2 regions of the Halobacillus litoralis genome follow, and region 2 is predicted to be linked to the other one. Evidence: a T-box and tRNA genes for the amino acid it is inferred to sense, from the RefSeq annotation. Region 2 holds a T-box; the other holds one or more tRNA genes.
The links. A T-box is a leader RNA that pairs with one kind of tRNA and senses whether it is charged. The one in region 2 lies ahead of LC065_RS10865 (valine--tRNA ligase), so its partner is inferred to be a tRNA-Val.
Positions count from the first base shown of each region.

Region 1: it has a tRNA-Val gene. The T-box ahead of LC065_RS10865 (valine--tRNA ligase) is inferred to sense a tRNA for this amino acid. The anticodon was not compared.

Region 1 covers NZ_CP129016.1:726,632-734,262, reverse strand. The annotation lists rRNA gene LC065_RS03850 (23S ribosomal RNA) at 1-2,296, shown strand, start outside; rRNA gene rrf (5S ribosomal RNA) at 2,387-2,500, shown strand; tRNA gene LC065_RS03840 (tRNA-Asn) at 2,544-2,618, shown strand; tRNA gene LC065_RS03835 (tRNA-Thr) at 2,622-2,693, shown strand; tRNA gene LC065_RS03830 (tRNA-Glu) at 2,715-2,789, shown strand; tRNA gene LC065_RS03825 (tRNA-Val) at 2,796-2,871, shown strand; tRNA gene LC065_RS03820 (tRNA-Thr) at 2,884-2,959, shown strand; tRNA gene LC065_RS03815 (tRNA-Tyr) at 2,976-3,061, shown strand; tRNA gene LC065_RS03810 (tRNA-Gln) at 3,170-3,244, shown strand; tRNA gene LC065_RS03805 (tRNA-Lys) at 3,282-3,354, shown strand; tRNA gene LC065_RS03800 (tRNA-Gly) at 3,371-3,445, shown strand; tRNA gene LC065_RS03795 (tRNA-Ala) at 3,449-3,521, shown strand; gene rocF (arginase) at 3,832-4,734, shown strand; gene LC065_RS03785 (aspartyl-phosphate phosphatase Spo0E family protein) at 4,746-4,940, opposite strand; gene sigW (RNA polymerase sigma factor SigW) at 5,103-5,666, shown strand; gene LC065_RS03775 (zf-HC2 domain-containing protein) at 5,682-6,338, shown strand; gene cdaA (diadenylate cyclase CdaA) at 6,542-7,354, shown strand; gene LC065_RS03765 (CdaR family protein) at 7,347-7,631, shown strand, end outside.
Region 2 covers NZ_CP129016.1:2,162,491-2,170,121, reverse strand. The annotation lists gene LC065_RS10875 (sensor domain-containing diguanylate cyclase) at 1-167, opposite strand, end outside; gene LC065_RS10870 (bifunctional folylpolyglutamate synthase/dihydrofolate synthase) at 242-1,540, opposite strand; partial or broken gene LC065_RS10865 (valine--tRNA ligase) at 1,597-4,240, opposite strand; T-box leader at 4,294-4,520, opposite strand; gene LC065_RS10860 (hypothetical protein) at 4,651-4,839, shown strand; gene spoVID (stage VI sporulation protein D) at 4,836-5,825, opposite strand; gene hemL (glutamate-1-semialdehyde 2,1-aminomutase) at 5,939-7,228, opposite strand; gene hemB (porphobilinogen synthase) at 7,254-7,631, opposite strand, start outside.

The sequences.
Region 1 (7,631 bases), 1.4 Mb from region 2:
TGAACCGGCGAGTTACGACCGTATGCGAGGTTAAGCAGCAGAAGCGGAGCCGCAGCGAAAGCGAGTCTGAATAGGGCGAGTGAGTATGCGGTCGTAGACCCGAAACCGTGTGATCTACCCATGTCCAGGTGAAGGTCAGGTAACACTGACTGGAGGCCCGAACCCACGTAAGTTGAAAATTACGGGGATGAGGTGTGGGTAGGGGTGAAATGCCAATCGAACACGGAGATAGCTGGTTCTCTCCGAAATAGCTTTAGGGCTAGCCTCAGAATAGAAAGTCATGGAGGTAGAGCACTGATTGGACGAGGGGCCCCTATCGGGTTACCGAATTCAGTCAAACCGAATGCCATAGACTTTGTTCTGGGAGTCAGACCGTGGGTGATAAGGTTCATGGTCGAGAGGGAAACAGCCCAGACCGCCAGCTAAGGTCCCAAAGTGTGTGTTAAGTGGAAAAGGATGTGGAGTTGCTTAGACAACTGGGATGTTGGCTTAGAAGCAGCCATCATTCAAAGAGTGCGTAATAGCTCACTGGTCGAGTGACTCTGCGCCGAAAATGTACCGGGGCTAAACACACCACCGAAGCTGCGGATTGATCTTATGATCAGTGGTAGGAGAGCGTTCTAAGGGCCGTGAAGTCAGACCGTAAGGACTGGTGGAGCGCTTAGAAGTGAGAATGCCGGTATGAGTAGCGAAAAAAGAGTGAGAATCTCTTTCACCGAATGCCTAAGGTTTCCTGAGGAAGGCTCGTCCTCTCAGGGTTAGTCGGGACCTAAGCCGAGGCCGAAAGGCGTAGGCGATGGACAACAGGTTGATATTCCTGTACCACCTCCTTTCCGTTTGAACGACGGGGGGACGCAGGAGGATAAGGAGAGCGCGCCACTGGATGTGCGCGTCCAAGCAGTGAGACGGTCGGATAGGCAAATCCGTCCGGCAACGTCAAGCTGTGATGGGGAGGGAAATATAGTACCGAAGCTCCTGAGTTCACACTGCCAAGAAAATCCTCTAGTGAGGAAAGAGGTGCCCGTACCGCAAACCGACACAGGTAGGCGAGGAGAGGATCCTAAGGTGAGCGGGAGAACTCTCGTTAAGGAACTCGGCAAAATGACCCCGTAACTTCGGGAGAAGGGGTGCTCCTCTGCCGAGGAGCCGCAGTGAAAAGGCCCAAGCGACTGTTTACCAAAAACACAGGTCTCTGCGAAGCCGTAAGGCGAAGTATAGGGGCTGACACCTGCCCGGTGCTGGAAGGTTAAGGGGATGCGTTAGCTTATGCGAAGCGTTGAACCGAAGCCCCAGTAAACGGCGGCCGTAACTATAACGGTCCTAAGGTAGCGAAATTCCTTGTCGGGTAAGTTCCGACCCGCACGAAAGGTGCAACGACTTGGGCACTGTCTCAACGAGAGACCCGGTGAAATTATACTATGTGTGAAGATGCACATTACCCGCGACAGGACGGAAAGACCCCGTGGAGCTTTACTGTAGCCTGATATTGAATGTTGGTACAGCTTGTACAGGATAGGTAGGAGCCTTGGAAGCCGGAGCGCTAGCTTCGGTGGAGGCGCTGGTGGGATACTACCCTGGCTGTACGGACATTCTAACCCAGGACCGTAATCCGGTCCGGAGACAGTGTCAGGTGGGCAGTTTGACTGGGGCGGTCGCCTCCCAAAAGGTAACGGAGGCGCCCAAAGGTTCCCTCAGAATGGTTGGAAATCATTCGCAGAGTGTAAAGGCACAAGGGAGCTTGACTGCGAGACCTACAAGTCGAGCAGGGACGAAAGTCGGGCTTAGTGATCCGGCGGTTCCGCATGGAAGGGCCGTCGCTCAACGGATAAAAGCTACCCCGGGGATAACAGGCTTATCTCCCCCAAGAGTCCACATCGACGGGGAGGTTTGGCACCTCGATGTCGGCTCATCGCATCCTGGGGCTGTAGTCGGTCCCAAGGGTTGGGCTGTTCGCCCATTAAAGCGGTACGCGAGCTGGGTTCAGAACGTCGTGAGACAGTTCGGTCCCTATCCGTCGTGGGCGTTGGAAATTTGAAAGGAGCTGTCCTTAGTACGAGAGGACCGGGATGGACACACCGCTGGTGTACCAGTTGTTCCGCCAGGAGCATCGCTGGGTAGCTACGTGTGGTCGGGATAAGTGCTGAAAGCATCTAAGCATGAAGCCCCCCTTGAGATGAGATTTCCCTTACCTATAAGGTAATAAGATCCCTCAGAGACGATGAGGTTGATAGGTCCGAGGTGGAAGCGTGGTGACACGTGGAGCTGACGGATACTAATGGATCGATGACTTATCTATCTGATTTCAATCATTCGTGAATGACAATTGCTTTTCAAACAAGATGTTTCCTTATCCAGTTTTGAGGGTTCACCTCAAACTTTATATTGATGTGGTGGTGAAGGCGAAGAGGTCACACCTGTTCCCATGCCGAACACAGCAGTTAAGCTCTTCAGCGCCGATGGTAGTCGGGTTTACCCCCGTGAGAGTAGGACGCCGCCACATTGATTCTCTTTCCTTATTAATGCTTTTGATGAATGAACATTATTCCAACGTAGCTCAGTGGTAGAGCAATCGGCTGTTAACCGATCGGTCGTAGGTTCGAATCCTACCGTTGGAGCCACTTGCTTCCATAGCTCAGTGGTAGAGCACTTCCATGGTAAGGAAGGGGTCGCCGGTTCAAATCCGGCTGGAAGCTCTGAGAAACTATCAAACACATGGCCCGTTGGTCAAGTGGTTAAGACACCGCCCTTTCACGGCGGTAACACGGGTTCGAATCCCGTACGGGTCACCACTTATCGGAGGATTAGCTCAGCTGGGAGAGCACTTGCCTTACAAGCAAGGGGTCGCAGGTTCGAACCCTGCATCCTCCACCATTAAATTCATAAGCCGGCCTAGCTCAACTGGCAGAGCAACTGATTTGTAATCAGTAGGTTGGGGGTTCAAGTCCTCTGGCCGGCACCACTTATTTAGTCAAAGTGGAGGGATAGCGAAGTTGGCCAAACGCGGCGGACTGTAAATCCGCTCCCATCGGGTTCGTAGGTTCGAGTCCTACTCCCTCCACCATTTTTTCATTGACGATAACGGCTGACATTCATGATCAGCTATTTTTTATGAAAATAAACATTCCTTGTATAATGATCTTTTGATGGTCAATACTATTTTTGTAACTGTTGGGCCATAGCCAAGCGGTAAGGCAACGGTTTTTGGTACCGTCATGCGCTGGTTCGAATCCAGCTGGCCCAGCCATTTTTTTAAGATGTTATACTGGAAGTCATTTTATTATGAGCCATTAGCTCAGCTGGTAGAGCATCTGACTTTTAATCAGAGGGTCGAAGGTTCGAATCCTTCATGGCTCATCTTTCAATTTTATATGCGGGAGTAGTTCAGTGGTAGAACACCACCTTGCCAAGGTGGGGGTCGCGGGTTCGAATCCCGTCTCCCGCTCCATACGGGGCCTTAGCTCAGCTGGGAGAGCGCCTGCTTTGCACGCAGGAGGTCAGCGGTTCGATCCCGCTAGGCTCCACTCTTTGAACCTGACATCAATCGTTGATGTCAGGTTTTTTATTTTTCCTTTTTTCCTTCCTCTGTTTCATTCGGGTCCGTCTGTTATGCGTATAGGTTCGATACTCTTTTCTATCGGTAATTATAAAAAAGTTTAGTACCTCGCCATCCAATCCAACCCATAATATGGTAAATGGGTCGAAACCTTGTAAACATGCATGATTACATACGTTTTCATACTGGTTTTCGTATATATATGCACAAACATGTCCAGTTGAGTCATAACGGGAAAAACGGATACAATTATAGTAGAGAAAAAAGGAGGAACTTTAATGAATAAACAGCTTTCAGTTATCGGTGTACCTATGGACCTTGGACAGATGCGTCGAGGCGTGGATATGGGACCAAGTGCTATTCGTTATGCAGGTATGGTTGAACGTCTAGAGCAATTGAAATATAACATTGAAGATCTAGGGGACATTGAGATTCCTCGCCCAAAACATAATACAGATGAAAAACAGGATAATTTACGTAACTTGAATGAAATTGCCGAAGGAAGCCGTCGTCTTGCAAAAGCGGTAGATGAGGTAGTAGAAAATAAACGTTTCCCACTTGTACTTGGGGGAGATCATAGTATAGCTATGGGGACTCTTGCAGGAGTTGCGAAACATTATGAAAATCTTGGAGTCATCTGGTATGATGCTCACGGCGATTTAAACACAGGCGACAGCTCGCCTTCTGGTAACATTCATGGGATGCCATTAGCTGTAAGCTTAGGGATCGGCCACGAAAAATTGACGAGTATCCATGATTATGAACCGAAGATTAAACCAGAAAATATAGTGATTATCGGAGCACGTTCTCTCGATGAAGGAGAACGAGTGCTTATTGAAGAGAAGGGCATTAAAGTCTATACGATGCATGAAGTGGATCGTATGGGGATGACCCAAGTGATGGAAGAAACAGTGGATTATTTGAAAGATCGTACCGATGGGGTTCATTTAAGCCTGGACCTTGATGGACTGGACCCTAACGAAGCTCCTGGCGTGGGAACACCGGTAATGGGTGGATTAAGCTACCGTGAGAGTCACCTAGCTATGGAAATGCTTCATCAGTCAGGGATGATCACATCCGCGGAATTTGTAGAAGTGAATCCGATTCTCGATGAAAAAAATAAAACCGCTAGCGTAGCGGTAGGTTTAATGGGTTCTCTATTTGGTGAGAGCTTGAAATAAATAAACGATCCCTAGCAGTAACCCGCTCTTTGCAAGGTGGGTTGCTGTTTTTTATAGGTTGCTTCATCGTATTCATTTAACAGGTTATCTAATTTCACACTCACTTGTACGACTTCCGGCGAGCTCAACTTATGGAGGCTGGCTAAGCGAATCATTTCCATACGACAAGCTTCGATTTCTTTCTTCAAAGCGGACTCTCGCTGCATATTAAATTTCCTCCTAAGAAATTTTTTACATTTACAGCTTTATAACCGATACTAAAAAAAAGTTAAACTTATATTAGCTAAAAAAATATTAAATTTATGAAACTTTGTGGCGAGGTCATCCGTAAAGGTTATCGACCGCACGTATAGCGGAGGTATTAGAAGATGGAAACCATGATTAAGCAAAAAATAAAAGAAGTGAAAAAAGGCAATCAATCCGCTTTCGAAGACATTGTATCTTTTTACCAGAATAAAGTTTTTCATATTTGTCTGCGAATGGTTGGGAACTCGTATGAAGCTGAAGACCTGGCCCAGGAAGCCTTTATTAGAGCCTACACGAATCTTCATACGTTTGATGAGAAACGGAAATTCTCCACTTGGTTGTATAGAATAGCAACGAATCTGTCGATTGACCGTATCCGTAAAAAAAAGCCGGACTATCATCTGGATGCAGAAGTGAAGGGGACGGAAGGGTTAGATATGTATTCGCAATTAGCTGCCGACCAAGCTCTACCTGAAGAAGAAGTGGAAAGCCTTGAATTACAGTCTTATATCCACAAAGAAATATTAGCGCTTCCTCCTAAATATCGTAGTGTCATTGTGCTTCGTTATTTAGATGAGCTTGCTCTTCAAGAGATTGCGGAGGTGCTTGATATTCCAGTAGGGACAGTTAAGACGAGGGTCCACCGAGGTAGAGAGGCTTTACGTAAGAGGCTTCGACATGTGTGAAGGAGTTGAGAGGGAATGAATTGCAAGAGAGAAGCCATTGAACTTATGCATAAGTATCTGGATGGTGAATTAAATAAAGAAGAAGAGAGACGATTGAGAGATCATTTACAAGGCTGCCAAAGCTGCCAACATCACTTTCATGAGTTAAAGAGAACGACCACTCTGATCAAGAACACCACACCTGTTTCTGCGCCGCCACGTTTTACTGCGAATGTGATGGCGAATTTGCCGAAAGAGAAGAAACGGAAGAACTACATTCGTAAGTTCCAGCGGCACCCTTTGCTTACAGCTGCTGCTGTCTTTTTTATATTGATGTTCGGTGGCATATTTACCGAATGGAATCAGGACCAGCAAGTGACGGTATCTAAGCAGGAGAATCTGGAAATACGTGATCATACGGTCATTGTACCGGAAGGCGTTACGGTTGAAGGGGATTTAGTTGTTAGAAATGGAGACTTGCGGATCGACGGAAAAGTCGATGGGGACATTACCCTGATCAATGGAGACATTCTTAACACCCCATCCGGACAAGGAGGAAAAAATGATGAACTTGACCGGAACAATCTCAGAGCCTATTCAGGGGAATTGACCGAAGTGAACCAGGTTTACGAATGGGTCTGGTATCATACGAAGAAAACTTTCAAGGCGATTTTCTCATTTGAGTCGGATTAAATAAAGCAAGGAGGCCAACGCTTCCTTGCTTTATTTTATTGAACAGAAAGGAGCATAAGTTTCCCTGAAACAACCAAAATGGTACAGAACCGTATAGGTCTGTCGTCAGGACGGTATGTTCTCCATATATACGGGAAAGGTTATGTGATATAATGGTAAATGTGAATTTTTAAGTTTTATTATATCTAAAAGGAAGTGTAGGCATGCTTGATGGGGGATTGGATGTTTTAGATTATTTTTTGATTACTGTGGATATCGCCCTTGTCTGGTTTGTTGTATATAAATTAATCATGCTGATCCAGGGAACGAAGGCCGTTCAGCTATTAAAAGGTATTTTCGTTATTCTGGGTATATGGTTGTTGAGTAATTTATTTGGACTGACCACATTAAGGTGGCTGATGTCACAAGCGATTACGTGGGGTTTCCTCGCGATTATCATTTTGTTCCAGCCTGAACTCAGAAGAGCTTTAGAACAACTTGGACGGGGAAGTTTCTTCAGCAGGAACACTTCAGAAGAAGAAGACACCGAGAAAACCTTACAGGCCATCATTAAGTCCTGTAACTATATGGCCAAACGCCGAATTGGTGCATTGATTACGATTGAACGTGACACAGGTATGGGGGATTACGTAGAAACAGGCATCCGTGTCGGTGGGCACTTGTCGAGCGAATTGCTTACGAATATCTTCATACCGAACACTCCTCTCCACGATGGAGCGGTCATACTTAAAAATGATGAAATTGTCGCTGCGGCCTGTTATCTCCCACTTTCAGAGAGTCCTTTTATTTCGAAGGAACTTGGGACGAGGCACAGAGCGGCTATGGGGATCAGTGAGGTGACAGATGCTTTAACGATCGTCGTTTCTGAAGAGACAGGTGCTATTTCCTGTACGAAGAACGGAGAATTGCATCGCGACCTTGATCAAGTGAAACTGGAAGAGATTTTACGTACAGAATTAGATTACTCCGCCCCTGCGGTGAAAAGTTGGAACTGGAGGGGGAAGAAGAATGGATAATTGGTTCAAAAGTGTATGGTTTATAAGAATTATATCCCTTATGCTTGCTGGTCTTCTTTGGGTGACGGTGAATGTGGATAACAATATGGACTCTGATTCTTTGTTCTTTAACCAGTCATCCTCTGACATGGAAGTGATGGAAAACATTCCGTTGGAAATCAGGTTTGATAGTGAAGAATATGTGGTCAGTGGAATCCCTCAGGAAGTCTCTGTCTCTGTGGAGGGGCCGACCTCTGCTGTTGCTCCTGTTTCCAGACAGAAGAATTTTACGGTTTTT
Region 2 (7,631 bases):
ATTTGTAGAGGAAATAATGCTACGATCGAAGCAAGGATAATAAATGCAGCAATCTCTATCCTGTTTCCTTCAAAGACAGGGGATAACCATAAATACAAGTAAACTAAACTAGCAGGCCAAATCGATGCCCACACAAACCAAACGGCATATTTCTTTTGCTTTGTCATCCTACCACCCCAACCTAAAGACCTATACTAGAACATGACCATTTTATCATAAGAATATTCAGATCATTACTATCCTACCTTAAATTTTCTTTAATTTCAAAATATTCCCTTACCTGAGAGATGAAATACAGCGATCCCGTAATGAGCAGGACGTCACCTTCTCCAACATTGGAAGAGGCTTTACGAATCGCTTGCTTATAATCTTCTATAGCGATGGTTTTCGTAATCCCCGAGTAATCAGCAAGCTCATGACCTTTCAAGGCTCTCGGAAAATCAAAAGTTGTCATATATGCTGTATCGACAACACTCTCCAATTGTTTCAACATTTTTTTAACAGGCTTATCTTCTAATGCTGAATAGACGAGGATAATCTTTTTACCAGAGTAATGACGTTTCACTGTTTCTACAAGAGCGCTCGTGCCTTCTTCATTATGGGCACCATCTATAATCGTCAAAGGAGCGTCTTTCACTTTCTCAAACCTTGCAGGCCAACGTGTGGATGCAATTCCTTTTTCATAACGACTGCGATCCATTTGAATTCCAAGGGATCTTAAAACTTCTGCAGACTGAATGGCCAACGACGCATTTTCCACCTGATGAGGACCTTTCATTTGACTGACATAGGTTTCAGAATGGAACGATTCATTTGAAAAGACGAAACTCTCACCTTCATGACTACTGGATTGATGAGTGACATCAAAATCATGGTAAAGTTTGAACACCTTAGAATGACATGACTGCGCTTTTTTGGTGATTACTTTTATAGCTTCCTGCTGCTTGACGCCCGTAACTACAGGAATTTCAGGTTTGATGATTCCTGCTTTCTCTTCTGCAATTTCTGCTATGGTAGAACCTAGAACATTCATATGATCATGTCCGATATTGGTGATAACAGATAGAACAGGGGTTAGGATGTTGGTAGAATCAAACCTTCCTCCTAAACCGGTCTCCATTAATACAATATCAAGTGCAGCCTCGGAAAAGTAAAGCACGGCCATCGCTGTTATAATTTCAAACTCGGTCGGTTCTCCTAATGGCGTTTGTCTCAATTCTTCCGATAGCGGTCTAATTCTAATCACTAACTCAGCTAAAACTTCATCTTGAATGGCTTGTCCATCAACACTAATCCGCTCATTGAACCTCTCTATATAGGGAGAAGTGAAGGTTCCCACAGACATTCCCTGCTGTTGAAGAATATGACGCAGGAAAGAAAGCGTGGACCCTTTCCCGTTCGTTCCTGCAATATGGACCGATCTGAATTTTTTCTCTGGATGACCAAGCCTCTCCATCATCCATTCCATCCGCTTCAACCCTGGCTTCACTTTGAATTTCTCTCTAGAGTGAATCCAAGCAATTGCTTCTTCATACTCCATTTCTATTCCCTCTTTTCAAAAAAGGAGAGTACTCCGTAGAATACCCTCCGTCTTCTTTATGCTTTTAACTCTTTGATTCGTGCTTCTACTTTAGCACGCTTATCAAGATAATCTGTTTCTTTTTTGCGTTCTTCTTCAACGACATGTTCCGGGGCTTTACTTACGAAACCTTCATTGGAAAGTTTCTTTTGAACACGCGTGACTTCCTGATCCCATTTCTTCCATTCGTTCTCAAGGCGCTTGATTTCATCTTCGATGTTGATCAAGCCCGCTAATGGAAGGTACAATTCGGCTCCAGTAATGACGGCTGACATCGCTTTGTCAGGGGCCTGCAAGTCTGTGGCAATCGTCAATTCACTAGGGTTACAGAACCTTTCTAAATAGTCACGGTTCTTCTCAAGCTCTTTTACAATGGCGTCATCTTTCGCCTGAATCATCAACTGGATTTCCTTAGACATTGGTGTATCCACTTCTGAACGGATATTACGAACAGAACGGATGATGGATACCAGACGATTCATTTCTTCCACCGCTTCTTCATTATGGAAATCTTCTCTTACCACCGGCCATGAAGCCTGTGTGATGGACTCTCCATCATGAGGAAGGTGCTGCCAGATTTCTTCAGTAATGAATGGCATGAATGGATGAAGCATACGCATCGTCTGATCGAGCGTGTACGCGAGAATAGAACGGGTCGTATGGATACGCGCTTCGTCTTCTCCATACAATGGCAGCTTCGCCATTTCGATATACCAATCACAGAAGTCATCCCAAATGAAGTTGTAAAGGTGACGGCCGGCTTCACCGAATTCATATTTATCGATGTTTATCGTCACTTGCTCAATCGTCTGGTTAAGACGAGTCAGGATCCATTGATCGGCTACTGATTTTTCACCAGTGATATCAATGTCTTCATATTTTAAATCGCCCATGTTCATCAAGGCAAAACGGGAAGCGTTCCAAATCTTGTTGGCGAAGTTCCACGTAGACTCTACCTTCTCCCAATGGAAGCGCAGGTCTTGACCAGGAGATGATCCTGTAGATAAGAAATAACGAAGAGAATCGGCTCCATATTTATCGATGACATCCATTGGATCGACACCATTCCCAAGCGATTTACTCATCTTACGACCTTCAGCATCACGAACAAGACCATGAATAAGAACATCATTGAATGGACGCTCATTTGTGAACTCAAGGGATTGGAAGATCATGCGGCTTACCCAGAATCCAATGATGTCATACCCTGTTACGAGTACGTTAGTTGGGAAGTAACGTTTATAATCTTCACTGTTTTCATCCGGCCACCCCATCGTCGAGAAAGGCCAAAGCGCGGACGAGAACCACGTATCAAGCACATCTTCCTCCTGCTTCCAGTTTTCTGGATCTTTCGGTTCTTCTTTGCCAACATATACTTCGCCTGTTTCTTTATGGTACCAGGCTGGTATACGGTGACCCCACCATAATTGTCTGGAAATACACCAGTCTCTTGTATTCTCCATCCAGTGTAGATATGGCTTTTCAAATCGATCAGGAACAAACTGTACTTGATCGTCTCCCTTTTTGCAAGTCGATCGACGCATCAGCAAGTGGCTTCATGTCAACGAACCACTGCGTGGAAAGATAAGGTTCAACAACCGCTCCGCTTCGCTCAGAATGACCAACCGAGTGCATGTGTTCTTCAATTTCAAAAAGAACACCATGATCCTGAAGGTCCTTAACGATTTGTTTACGACATTCGAATCGATCCATACCCTTATACTTGCCGGCATTTTCATTCATCGTTCCGTCTTCATTCATGACAAGAATTCGTTCCAGGTTGTGACGGTTACCGATTTCGAAGTCGTTAGGGTCGTGCGCTGGAGTAATCTTAACAGCCCCGGATCCAAATTCCATATCTACATAATCATCAGCAACAATTTCAATTTCCCGGCCAACAATCGGCAGGACCGCTTTTTTACCGATCAGGTGCTTGTAACGCTCATCTTCCGGATGTACCGCAATGGCTGTATCCCCAAGCATCGTCTCCGGACGTGTGGTCGCAATCTCAATCGTACCTTCTTCATCTTTCAATGGGTAGCGCATATGGTAAAATGCACCTTGCACATCTTTATACTCCACTTCGATATCAGACAAAGCTGTTTGGGTGGCAGGGTCCCAGTTGATAATATATTCTCCGCGGTAGATCAGGCCTTTCTCGTAAAGTGTTACAAAAACTTCTTTGACAGCCTCAGAAAGACCCTCATCAAGAGTGAAACGTTCACGAGAATAGTCCAGTCCAAGCCCTAGTTTTTCCCACTGGGCACGAATGAATTTCGCATACTCATGCTTCCACTCCCACGATTTTTCGAGAAACTTTTCACGGCCGAGGTCATGCCGGGAGATACCTTCTTCACGAAGTTTCGCGTCCACTTTTGCTTGTGTAGCAATCCCCGCATGGTCCATACCTGGCAGCCATAGTACATCATAGCCCTGCATCCGCTTCACACGTGTCAGGATATCCTGTAATGTCGTGTCCCACGCATGACCGAGGTGCAGCTTCCCTGTTACGTTCGGCGGTGGAATGACGATTGTATAAGGTTCCTTGTTTTTATCTCCTGTAGCTTCAAAAAATTTACCATCTACCCAGTACTGATACCGGTCCTTTTCAACAGCGGCCGGATCATACTTTGTAGGCATTGAAAGATCTTGTTGATCCATGTGATCTTCCTCCTTTTATTCTCTTTATAAAAATAAAAAACCCTTTCATCCTAAAAAAGGACGAAAGGGTTCATTTCCGTGGTACCACCTTTAATTTACAGGAAGTCATTCCTGTACACTCAAATAAAAATAACGGCTTCTAACCGGCTTCTCCTACTCATTGTTCAAAGAAGCTGCATCAAGGGCGACCTTCCATTAACAGGGTTCCTGGAAAACTCTCACCAATCGTTTTCCTCTCTGAAGGAATTGTTCATGTACTCTTCCCTATCTAAGCATTTCACGTATAAAGACTATACTACATATTGTATATAAAAAAGAGGCATTTAGTCAACTACGTCAAAGAAAAAGGCGAAAACCCCTGAGCCGATTGCCCAGGAGCCTTTATCCTCCAATGAAAAGAGGTGCTCTTTATGAGTCGTTTGTATCGTTATCGTCTGCCTCCATGGTGCAGAACGTGGCTGTTTGTCATTGAAAAATCTTTGCTGCCCATCGTGATTTTCCAAGCCCTGCGAACCATCATCTTCCCGACTACTTTCGACATCTTCCTTCTCGGATTGGTCCTCGGTTTGTATCTCGCTTTCAAATATAAATGGATTTAGTTCGGAATATACACAATCTGCCCAGGAGAAACGTCGTCTTTATAATCATTAACTCGTTCTAATTGTTTTACCGATACGTCATACTTTTCCGCAATCGAAGATAACGTTTCTTCTTCCTGGGCAATATACATTTTCATCTGTGTGTACGTGTCTTCTCTGTTCGGGAACAAGTGTTTGAAAATTTGTTTGATCCCATCCATGCCTCCAGGTGCTTGAGCACTTTCTTGATCAGACTCTTCGCTGCTTGATTCTTCACTGCTGGACTCTTCGATACTGACTTCTCCCCAATCCCCACTATCATAGGATGGCTCTTCCGGAGTTAATTGGGTATTTTCCTGAGCATGACCAAAGAACTCTGGGAAGCTTTGTGATTTCTTATAAAACCATCGTCCATCGTCTTCTTCTGTATGCTCACTTTCATCTTTTTCATCAATCCGAAAAATAGGGGCTTCCCGCTCTGGCAGAACAGGCGATTCTTTTTGACTCTGTTCTTGAAAATTGACGGGACCCACAGTCGCTGATTCATCAAAATTCGGTTTATTCGATGCTTCTTGTTGCCTTTCTTCCAGTCCATTGATATTCACATGGGCATGAAGCCTGAGTTGACGATTGGCGGGAAGTTCGTAATCAAAACTTTCAATGTCGATGAGCACATCTTCTAAATTCGATACCCTTTCTAAAGGTACCGTAATTTCCACTGGAAATGAGTGGTTGAATGTATGAATGCCTTCTTCTAATGGTTCGACTACGTCCATGGTTCGAACAGAGGATGCAAGAGGACTTTCATCCTGCGCATCCTGGCTTCCAGTCGGAATGTATTCACCCGCAAGATCGACGGTCCCTTTCAACCGGACCTCATCTCCAAGCTCTTCAATAGTAATTTCAGGTTCTAATGATATACCGATTAACTCGCGAACGCCCTGTCCTTCCTTGAACCATATGGATTCATCTAAATAAAAGGAAAATACATTTTGTTTGTTTTGCAAAGTTCGGTCCCCTCCCTAAGGTAATAAACACTTTTCTCTATTATCACCTTATGCGAGAGTTAGAGTAATATACATAACGAAAGCGCATGGAGGACCCCCATGCGCTTATAACATTAAGATTTAATTTGTGAAAAGACTTTCTCCGCTGCTTGAATGGTTTTCTCGATATCCTCATCCGTATGTTTGACAGACAAGAACAACCCTTCAAATTGGGAAGGCGGCAGATATACCCCTTCTTCAATCATTCCTTGGAAATAACTCGTGAACATGTCCAAATCCGATTGGTTGGCTGTTTCAAAATTCGTCACAGGTTCGTTTGTAAAGAAGAAACCGACCATGGAACCAGCCCGGTTCACTGTCAGTGGAATGTTGTGTTTTTCAGCGGCTTGCTGGTAACCTTCAATTAAACGGTCTACTTTTTTATTGATGGAAGCATACGCTTCTTCCGTCATAGCAGAGATCGTTTCAAAACCTGCCGTCATTGCGAGCGGGTTTCCAGAAAGCGTACCTGCTTGGTAGATGTCACCGACAGGAGCGACCCGCTCCATAATTTCCCGCTTTCCACCATAGGCTCCTACAGGAAGACCGCCTCCAATCACTTTTCCAAGGCATGTCATGTCAGGTGTCACATCAAAGTGTCCTTGAGCACTGTGGTATCCAACACGGAAGCCAGTCATAACTTCATCAAAGATCAGAACCGTTCCATTGTCTTCCGTCATTGTTCTTAACTCTTGCAGGAAACCTTCGTTTGGTGGGACGACACCCATATTTCCGGAGACAGGCTCAATAATGACAGCTGCTAGATCGTCTCCAAACTCTTCAAAGACATATCGAACGCTTTCTATATCATTATATGGGACCGTAATTGTATTTTGTGCAATAGATTCCGGTACACCAGGAGAGTCAGGCAGGCCAAGAGTCGCTACACCAGAGCCCGCTTTGATCAGCAAGGAGTCTCCATGGCCATGGTAATTTCCTTCAAACTTCAAAATTTTATCGCGACCTGTGTACCCACGAGCAACACGAAGGGCGCTCATCGTTGCTTCAGTTCCTGAATTCACCATCCGCAGCATTTCAATAGAAGGCACGCGTTCTCTCACAAGGGAAGCCAATTTGTTTTCCATTTCTGTAGGAGCACCGAAGCTCGTCCCATTCGCTGTCGCTTTGGTTAACGCTTCTGTTACCTTTTCATCGGCATGGCCTAAAATCAAGGGGCCAAAGCTTAATACATAATCGATATATTCGTTGCCATCGAGGTCATAAAGTTTAGAACCTGCGCCTTTTTCCATAAAAATTGGGTCCATCTGGACAGATTTAAATGCGCGTACAGGGGAATTCACTCCACCCGGCATTAATTCTACCGCTTTCGTATAGGCTTGTTTTGAACGATCAAATGTTTTCATTTATACGACACCCTTTCTGTCCGCGTTATTGATTTAACCAACGAGCTGCATCTTTAGCGAAATAAGTAATAATGAGGTCCGCTCCTGCTCGTTTCATGGAGGTCAGTTTTTCAAGGACAATCTCTTCTTCGTTGACCCAGCCATTTTGGGCAGCTGCTTTGATCATGGAATACTCCCCACTGACATTGTAGGCGACCAGTGGCAAGTTAAAACGATCTTTCACTTCACGCATGATGTCAAGATAAGAAAGAGCTGGTTTAACAATTAAGAAATCAGCGCCTTCCTCTACATCCGATGCTGCCTCTCTTAAAGCTTCCAGGCGGTTCGCTGGATCCATCTGGTAAGCACGACGGTCACCAAATTGAGGGGAACTGTGAGCCGCATCACGGAACGGGCCATAAAA